2 regions of the Actinosynnema sp. NPDC059797 genome follow, and region 2 is predicted to be linked to the other one. Evidence: riboswitches for the same ligand, from Rfam matches in the RefSeq annotation. Region 2 holds a riboswitch; the other holds the start of a gene.
What was found. A riboswitch is a leader RNA that binds a small molecule or an ion and turns the genes downstream of it on or off. The one in region 2 is predicted to bind glycine.

Region 1 (4,408 bases), on a different contig from region 2:
GCCGAGGGGTGAGGGCCTGGGCCGTCAGCCGCCGTAGGCCGAGATCGGCGGGCAGGAGCAGACCAGGTTGCGGTCGCCCTTCGCGCCGTCGATGCGCCGCACCGGCGGCCACGCCTTGACGGCGGTGACGCCCGCCGGGAACACCGCCACCTCGCGGCTGTACGGGTGGTCCCACTCCGCCGTGACGCAGGCGGCCGTGTGCGGGGCGTTGCGCAGCGGGTTGTCGTCCGCCGGCCACTCCCCCGAGCCGACGCGGTCGATCTCGCGCCTGATCGCGATCATGGCGTCGATGAACCGGTCGATCTCGGCCAGGTCCTCGCTCTCGGTCGGCTCCACCATCAGCGTCCCCGCCACCGGGAACGACATGGTCGGCGCGTGCAGGCCGTAGTCGGCCAGCCGCTTGGCCACGTCGTCCACGGTCACGCCGGTCGCCTTGGTGATCTGCCGCAGGTCGAGGATGCACTCGTGGGCCACGAAGCCGCCCTCGCCGGTGTAGAGCACCGGGAAGTGCTCGTCCAGCCGCCGCGCCACGTAGTTCGCCGCGGCCACCGCGGTCAGGGTCGCCCGGCGCAGGCCGTCGGCGCCCATCATCCGCACGTACGCCCACGAGATCGGCAGGATCGACGCCGAGCCCCACGGCGCGCCGCTGATCGGGCCGACGCCCGTGGCGGGGCCGGCGGCCGGCTGGAGCGGGTGGTTGGGCAGGAACGGCGCCAGGTGCGACCGCACGCCGATCGGGCCGACGCCGGGGCCGCCGCCGCCGTGCGGGATGCAGAACGTCTTGTGCAGGTTCAGGTGGGACACGTCCGAGCCGAACTTGCCGTACTGCGCCAGGCCGATCAGGGCGTTGAGGTTCGCGCCGTCCACGTACACCTGGCCGCCCGCGTCGTGCACCAGCCCGCACACCTCGCGCACGGTGTCCTCGTACACGCCGTGCGTCGACGGGTAGGTGATCATGATGGCGGCCAGGTCGTCCCGGTGCGCCTCGACCGTCTCGCGCAGGTGGCCCAGGTCCACGTTGCCCTTGTCGTCGCACTTGACCACCACGACCCGCATGCCCGCCATGACCGCGGACGCGGCGTTGGTGCCGTGCGCGCTGGAGGGGATCAGGCACACGTCGCGGTGCGCGTCGCCGTTGGCGCGGTGGTAGGCGCGGATGGCCAGCAGGCCCGCGAACTCGCCCTGGCTGCCCGCGTTGGGCTGGAGCGACACGGCGTCGTAGCCGGTGACCTCGGCCAGCCACCGCTCCAGGTCGCCGATCAGCTCCAGGTACCCGGCGGCGTCCTCGACCGGCGCGAACGGGTGCAGCTCGGCGAACTCCGGCCAGGTGATGGGCTCCATCTCGGCCGTGGCGTTGAGCTTCATCGTGCACGAGCCCAGCGGGATCATGCTGCGGTCCAGCGCCACGTCCTTGTCCGACAGGGACCGCAGGTAGCGCAGCAGCGCGGTCTCCGAGCGGTGGGTGTGGAACACCGGGTGGGTCAGGTACTCGGAGGTGCGGCGCAGGTCGGCGGGGATGCCGTCGGCGGTGTCGGCGTCCAGGCCGTCCACGTCGGCCACGGTGACGCCGAACGCCTTCCACACCAGGTCCAGGTGCTCGCGCGTGGTGGTCTCGTCGCAGGAGACGGACACGACGTCGTCGTCCACCCGCCACAGGTTCACGCCCAGCTCGCGCGCCGCGGCCACGACCTCGGCGGCCCGGCCCTCGACGCGGGCGCGCACGGTGTCGAAGAACTCGCCGTGCACCACCTCGACCCCGGCCTCGCACAGGCCCGCGGCCAGCACGGTCGCCATGCGGTGGGCGCGGGTCGCGATGGCCTTCAGGCCCTCCGGGCCGTGGTAGACGGCGTACATGGAGGCGATCACGGCCAGCAGGACCTGCGCGGTGCAGATGTTGCTGGTGGCCTTCTCGCGGCGGATGTGCTGCTCGCGCGTCTGGAGCGCCAGCCGGTAGGCCGGGTTGCCGTCGGCGTCCACGGACACGCCGACCAGGCGGCCCGGGAGCTGCCGCTCCAGGCCCTGGCGGACGGCCATGTAGCCGGCGTGGGGCCCGCCGAAGCTCATCGGCACGCCGAAGCGCTGGGTGGTGCCGACCACGACGTCCGCGCCGATCTCGCCGGGCGGGCGCAGCAGCGCCAGCGCCAGCAGGTCGGCGGCCACGACGGCCTGCGCGCCGGCCCGGTGGACCTCCTCGATGACCGACGCGTGGTCGCGGACCACGCCGGACGCGCCGGGGTAGGACAGCAGCACGCCGAAGAAGTCGCCGCCCAGGCCGAGGCCCTCCAGGCCCTGCGACAGGTCGGCGGTGACGACCTCGATGCCCAGCGGCTCGGCGCGGGTCTCGATGACGGCGAGGGTCTGCGGCAGCGTGTCGGCGTCGACCACGAACTTGTTCGACTTGGCCCGGCCGGCGCGGCGGACCAGCGTCATCGCCTCGGCGGCGGCCGTGGACTCGTCCAGCATGGAGGCGTTGGCCAGCGGCAGGCCGGTGAGGTCGCCGACGACGGTCTGGAAGTTCAGCAGGGCCTCCAGCCGGCCCTGGGAGATCTCCGGCTGGTAGGGCGTGTACGCGGTGTACCAGGCGGGGTTCTCCAGCACGTTGCGGCGGATCACCGGCGGCGTGGTGGTGCCGTAGTAGCCGAGGCCGATCATCTGGGTCATCGGGCGGTTGCGGGCCGCCAGGGCGCGCAGCTCGGCCAGGGCCTCGGTCTCGGTGGCGGGCGAGGGCAGGTCCAGCACCAGGTCGCGCTCGCGGATCGACTCGGGCACCGCGTGCTGGGCCAGCTCCTCCAGGGAGCCGACGCCGATCACGTCGAGGATGCGCGCCAGCTCGGCGGGCCGGGGGCCCACGTGCCGGTCGGCGAAGGGGGTGCCGTGCTCGAGAGCGGCGAGGGGGATGCGGTCCTGCGTCATGTGTCGCCTCCGGGGCTACGGGCACACTGCTGCCGTTGCCCTCCCCCTCTGTCTCCTGCCCGTCGTCGGGCGCCTGAGAGCTTCACCCGGTGGTGGCCGGGCTTGCACCGTCGGCGGGGTCTTCTTGCCCGACCCGCTTTCCAGAGGCGTCTCACCCGCGCGGTCCTTGCGCCTGAGAGGTTCCGGGGAGGATTTGCTCCTTCGGCGCCGAGCGGGCTCGGACTCTCCCGCGCGGGATAAAGCGACTACGCGCGAATCGTACCCGGCGGCGGTCGCGCGGGTCCCGTCGGCGCGACGTGGATCTCAATGGCTGGACAACCGGGTTTGACCGGGTTTCCCGGTGGGCACACCCGAGGTACCCGGCTGCAACATGTCGTGTCCGCGCCGTTCTCGCGCCGTGGTCGGTGCTCCGGTCGTCCGCTCCCCCGCGGTGTCGCTCCCCGCCGTTCGCTCAGCCGGTGGCGCGGGTGCGGCGGCGGCGTGACAGCTCGTCGTTCGGGGCCGGGACGATCTCGGCGCCGTCCGCGCGCTCGGCGGGGAACTCGTGGATGGTGCCGCTGATCTCCCGCATGGCGCCGCTGACCGCGATGCCGAACACGCCCTGGCCGCCCTGGAGCAGGTCGACGACCTCCTCGGGCGAGGTGCACTCGTAGACCGTGGTGCCGTCGCTGAACAGCGTGATGCGGGCCAGGTCCTGCACGCCCCGGCGGCGGAGGTGGTCGACCGCGACCCGGATGTTCTGGAGCGAGACGCCGGTGTCCAGGAGCCGCTTGACGACCTTCAGGACGAGGATGTCCTTGAACGAGTACAGCCGCTGGCTGCCGGAGCCGTGCGCGCTCCTTATCGTCGGGCTGACCAGGTCGGTGCGGGCCCAGTAGTCGAGCTGGCGGTAGGTGATGCCCGCGATCTGGCACGCGGCGGGGCCGCGGTACCCCACGAGTTCGTCCGGCAGCGAGGAGTCCGGGAACAGCTCGCCCTGTTCGCCGGAGCCGGAACCGGCCCGGATGATGGGCGCTTCCTCGACCACGCCTGCCTCCCCTCGGTCCGGCCACGACGACCGGCGACCAACGTGAAGCCGCCGCGGTGCCCGAATCACACCGTGGCAATTCACCTGAGCTCGACGGTAAGACCGCCTAGGGGGCAGGTCAACGCGACGCGCGGGACGTGTCTGACCTCAACCTGAGGTAGAGGTTGAGAGAGCCGACGGTTGTAAGCCATTCGGGTGACGTTTAGTGATCGTTTAGCAGAGGATTGCTGACGTTGTGTAATCCAGAAGTGTGACACCGGGGGGTGGCACGCGGGGTTGATCCACAACGCACCGCACACACCTGCGAGGGGTTCGGACCAGTGGTCGGGCCTCTCGCAGGTGGTACCCGCCCGTCGCGGGTGGAGGCCCGGCGACCGGGGTTTGGCGGGGGCTGGACCGGGGGTCGCCGACGGGTCGCGCGGGGTCCGTTCCCGAGGTTCGCCCGACCGGTGGGGTGGGGGTTTCGGC
Region 2 (4,408 bases):
CTCGGACGACGCCGAGCTGCAGGAGGTGAACCGGATCAAGGACGCGTGGCTCGCGGAAGCCCCGCCGTCCCCCGGTATCCCCGTGCAGCGGGCGACTGGTGGTCACCGCGGTCTGGTGCGGGTCGAGTCCGCTGACCCCGCCTACGTGGCGGCGATGCGGAAGCGGGCGCCCGAGGTGCCCGAGGGCCTGCTCGCGGCCGCCGCCAGCTACTGGCAGCTGGTGGGCGACCTGTCCGAGGCGGAGCAGTGGTGGGACGCGGGCATCAGCCCGCTGGACCAGCGCGCTCTGGACTACCGGGCGGCCGGGCTCACGCCCGCCGACCTCGGTCGTCGGCTCGGGCCGATGACGGTGCTCCAGCACCTGCGTCGGGGCAGTGCGGCGGCCTGGTGCGTGGCCAGGTTGCAGAGGCAACGCCGGGACGGCGTGGCCTAGTCCGGAAACGAGAGGGGCGGGCTCCTGTGGTCGGGAGCCCATGCCCGAGGGGTGGGCTCCTGCGGAGGAGCCCTCGCCCGAGGGGGTGCCGGGGACGCCACCGCGACCTGCTCCGAGCGGGAAGACCCCGAACCCGGCAAACCCGACCGTTCGACCTGCTCGGCGCGCGAAGTACCCTGGAGCCGTGCCGGGCCTCATCACCCCCAAGCGGACCGCCATCGCGCTGGTCTGCGTGCTCTCCCTGATCGTGTGCTGCGGCCTCGCCTACTGGCAGTGGGCGCGGTTCTCCCAGGCCGGCGGCACGTTCCAGAACCTCGGCTACGTCTTCCAGTGGCCCCTGTTCGGCCTCTTCCCCGCCTTCATGGTGTGGCGCATCCGCAAGCTGGACGCCCAGCGCAAGGCCGAGGCCGCCGCCGGCCCGCCCGAGGAGCCGGTGGTCGAGCCGGTCGGGCGGGTGGTTACGGTTGAGCCCGTCAGGAGAGCGCACGACGACGAGGACGACGAGCTGGCGGCCTACAACCGCATGCTCGCCGAGTTGCACGCGCGGGACCAGCGGTGAGGCGAAGGTAGGGCGATGGACGGCGCGTTGACCAGGTTCCGGTTCATGGCTTACGTGGTCGGTGTCGGCCTGCTGCTGCTCGTGGCCGCCATGTTCGCCAAGTACGTGGGCGACAACGAGACCATGATGCGGATCGTCGGCCCCGTGCACGGCTTCCTCTACGCGGTCTACCTGGTGCTGACCGTCGACCTGGCGCTCAAGGCCCGCTGGTCGATCAAGGGCACGGCCCTGGTGCTGATCGCCGGCACGATCCCGTTCGTGTCGTTCTACGCCGAGCGCAAGGTCGTGGCGAACCTCCGGACCGGCAAGGCCCTGTGACCAGGGTTGACCGGGCCGCCCGGCCCGCCTAGCGTCTGGCGGTACCAACTGAACACGGCCGTCGACGTCGCGCGGGAGAGTCCCCAGGCGAGCTGGGGCGCCGAAGGAGCAACCCCTCCCCGGAATCTCTCAGGCACAGCTACCGCCGACGAAGGCAACTCTGGAAAGCAGGCGCCCGGCGCGCCTCGCCCACGGTGCAAGCCGCTCACCAGCGGTGAAGCTCTCAGGCTCATGACAGAGGGGGAGGCTCACTCAGACGAGGAGTCTCCGATGGACCGTGTCATCCTTCACACGTGCCCGCCGACCCGACCGGTCGGCGCTACCGGCATGTCCGCACCCCGGGAGGACCGCGCCTGATGGAAAGCCGCCGCACGCCCCTGCACGCCGAGCACGAGGCCCTGGGCGCCATGTTCACCGACTTCGCGGGCTGGCGGATGCCGCTGCGCTACGACAGCGAGCTGGCCGAGCACCGCGCGGTGCGCACGTCGGCGGGCCTGTTCGACCTGACCCACATGGGTGAGATCGTGCTCACCGGGCCGGAGGCGGGCGCCGCCCTGGACCACGCCCTGGTCGGGCACGCCTCCGCGATCGGCGTCGGCCGCGCCCGCTACACCATGATCTGCGAGGCCGACGGCGGCGTGGTCGACGACCTGATCGTCTACCGGCTGGGCGACCAGGAGTACCTGGTCGTGGCGAACGCCTCCAACGCGGCCGTCGTGCACGAGGCGCTGGTGGAGCGGGCCGCGGGCTTCGACACCGCCGTCGAGGACCGCTCGACCGACTACGCGCTGCTGGCCGTGCAGGGCCCGAACTCCACGGCGATCCTCGCCGGCCTCACCCCGACCGACCTGTCGGCGGTCAAGTACTACGCCTCCTACCCGACCGAGGTGGCCGGCAAGCCCGTGCTGCTGGCCCGCACCGGCTACACCGGCGAGGACGGCTTCGAGCTGTTCACCGCGCCGGCCGACGCCGCCCACGTGTGGCGGGCGCTGCTGGAGGCGGGCGCGCCGCACGACCTGAAGCCCGCCGGCCTCGGCTGCCGCGACACGCTGCGGCTGGAGGCGGGCATGCCGCTGTACGGCAACGAGCTGGGCCGCGACCGCACGCCGTTCCACGCGAACCTGGGCCGGGTGGTCAAGCTCGACAAGCCGGGCGACTTCGTCGGCCGCGACGCGCTGGCCGCCGTCGCCGAGCGGGGCGTGGACACCGCCCTGGTCGGCCTCAAGACCACCTCGCGCCGCGCGCCGCGGCACGGGTACCCGGTGCTGGACGCGGCGGGCGACCCGATCGGCGAGGTCACCAGCGGCGCCCTGTCGCCGACGCTGGGCTACTCGGTGGCCATGGCCTACGTGGCCGTCGACCACACCCGGCCGGGCACGCCGCTGTTCGTCGACGTCCGGGGCAAGCGCGAGCCGGTGGAAGTCGTCGCCCTGCCGTTCTACAAGCGAACCAGCTGACCCCAGGAGAGATCCCCATGTCCGAGCACTTCAACACCTCCCTCGCGGAGTTCGACCCGGAGGTCGCGGACGCGGTCGCCGCCGAGCTGCACCGGCAGCAGAGCACGCTGGAGATGATCGCCTCCGAGAACTTCACGCCGGTGTCGGTGCTCCAGGCGCAGGGTTCGGTGCTGACCAACAAGTACGCCGAGGGCTACCCGGGCCGCCGGTACTACGGCGGCTGCGAGAACGTCGACGTGATCGAGCGGCTGGCCATCGAGCGGGTCAAGGCGCTGTTCGGCGCGGGCTTCGCCAACGTGCAGCCGCACTCGGGCGCGCAGGCCAACGCGTGCGCGATGTTCGCCCTGCTCCAGCCCGGCGACACGATCCTGGGCCTCGACCTGGCCCACGGCGGCCACCTCACGCACGGCATGAGGATCAACTTCTCCGGCAAGCTCTACAACGTGGTGCCCTACCACGTGTCGGACGCCGACGGCCGCGTCGACATGGCGGAGGTCGAGCGGCTGGCGCAGGAGCACCGGCCCAAGCTGATCGTGGCCGGCTGGTCGGCCTACCCGCGCCAGTTGGACTTCGCCGAGTTCCGCCGCATCGCGGACTCGGTCGAGGCCTACCTGATGGTGGACATGGCGCACTTCGCCGGCCTGGTCGCGGCGGGCCTGCACCCCAGCCCCGTGCCGCACGCGCACGTGGTGACCACCACCACGCACAAGACGCTGGGCGGCCCCCGCGGCGGCGTGATCCTGACCAACGAGGCCGACCTCGCCAAGAAGATCAACTCGGCCGTGTTCCCCGGCCAGCAGGGCGGCCCGCTGGAGCACGTGATCGCGGGCAAGGCGGTGGCGTTCAAGCACGCCGCGTCACCGGAGTTCGCCGACCGCCAGCGCCGCACGGTCGAGGGCGCGAAGATCCTCGCCGACCGCCTGGCGCAGCCCGACGCGGCCGCCGCCGGCGTGAAGGTCCTCACCGGCGGCACGGACGTGCACCTGGTGCTGGTCGACCTGGTGGCGTCCGAACTGGACGGCAAGCAGGCCGAGGACCGGCTGCACGAGGTCGGCATCACGGTCAACCGCAACGCGGTGCCGAACGACCCCCGCCCCCCGATGGTCACCTCCGGCCTGCGCATCGGCACGCCCGCCCTGGCCACGCGCGGCTTCGGCGCGGCGGACTTCACCGAAGTGGCCGACGTCATCGCGGCCGCCCTCCAGCCGTCGCCGGACCTGGCGGAGCTGCGGGCGCGCGTGGACGTGCTGGCGGCCAAGCACCCGCTGTACCCGAACCTGTGAAGCACGGCACGAAATAGTTCGAGTTTCCTCGAGGTTGTCCCGCGTGCACCCGCCTGCGGGACAACCGAAGGGAACACCATGACCGCGGCACTCGCCCCCGAGGCCCAGGACCTGCTCTTCCGCGAGGCGCGCACCGCCAACGCGTTCACCGCCGAACCGGTGACGGACGACCACCTGTGCACCGTGTACGACCTGGTGAAGTGGGCCCCGACGGCGATGAACAGCCAACCGCTGCGCGTGCTGTTCCTCCGCTCGGAAGAGGCGAAGGAACGCCTGGCCCCCCCACATGGCGGAAGGCAACCGCCCCAAAACCCGCTCGGCCCCCGTGGTCGCGGTCCTGGCCGCCGACACCGACTTC

Region 1: linked by a shared signal. The riboswitch ahead of gcvP (aminomethyl-transferring glycine dehydrogenase) and the one ahead of gcvT (glycine cleavage system aminomethyltransferase GcvT) in region 2 are both predicted to bind glycine.

The regions. Positions count from the first base shown of each region.
Region 1 covers NZ_JBHWIE010000293.1:89-4,496, forward strand. Annotated here, with positions in the region: gene gcvP (aminomethyl-transferring glycine dehydrogenase) at 25-2,913, opposite strand; glycine riboswitch at 3,064-3,153, opposite strand; gene ACFV4N_RS34825 (MerR family transcriptional regulator) at 3,365-3,940, opposite strand.
Region 2 covers NZ_JBHWIE010000228.1:6,820-11,227, forward strand. Annotated here, with positions in the region: gene ACFV4N_RS31855 (helix-turn-helix transcriptional regulator) at 1-433, shown strand, start outside; gene ACFV4N_RS31860 (hypothetical protein) at 618-992, shown strand; gene ACFV4N_RS31865 (DUF3817 domain-containing protein) at 1,008-1,310, shown strand; glycine riboswitch at 1,373-1,464, shown strand; glycine riboswitch at 1,466-1,555, shown strand; gene gcvT (glycine cleavage system aminomethyltransferase GcvT) at 1,667-2,767, shown strand; gene glyA (serine hydroxymethyltransferase) at 2,785-4,050, shown strand; partial or broken gene ACFV4N_RS31880 (malonic semialdehyde reductase) at 4,129-4,408, shown strand, end outside.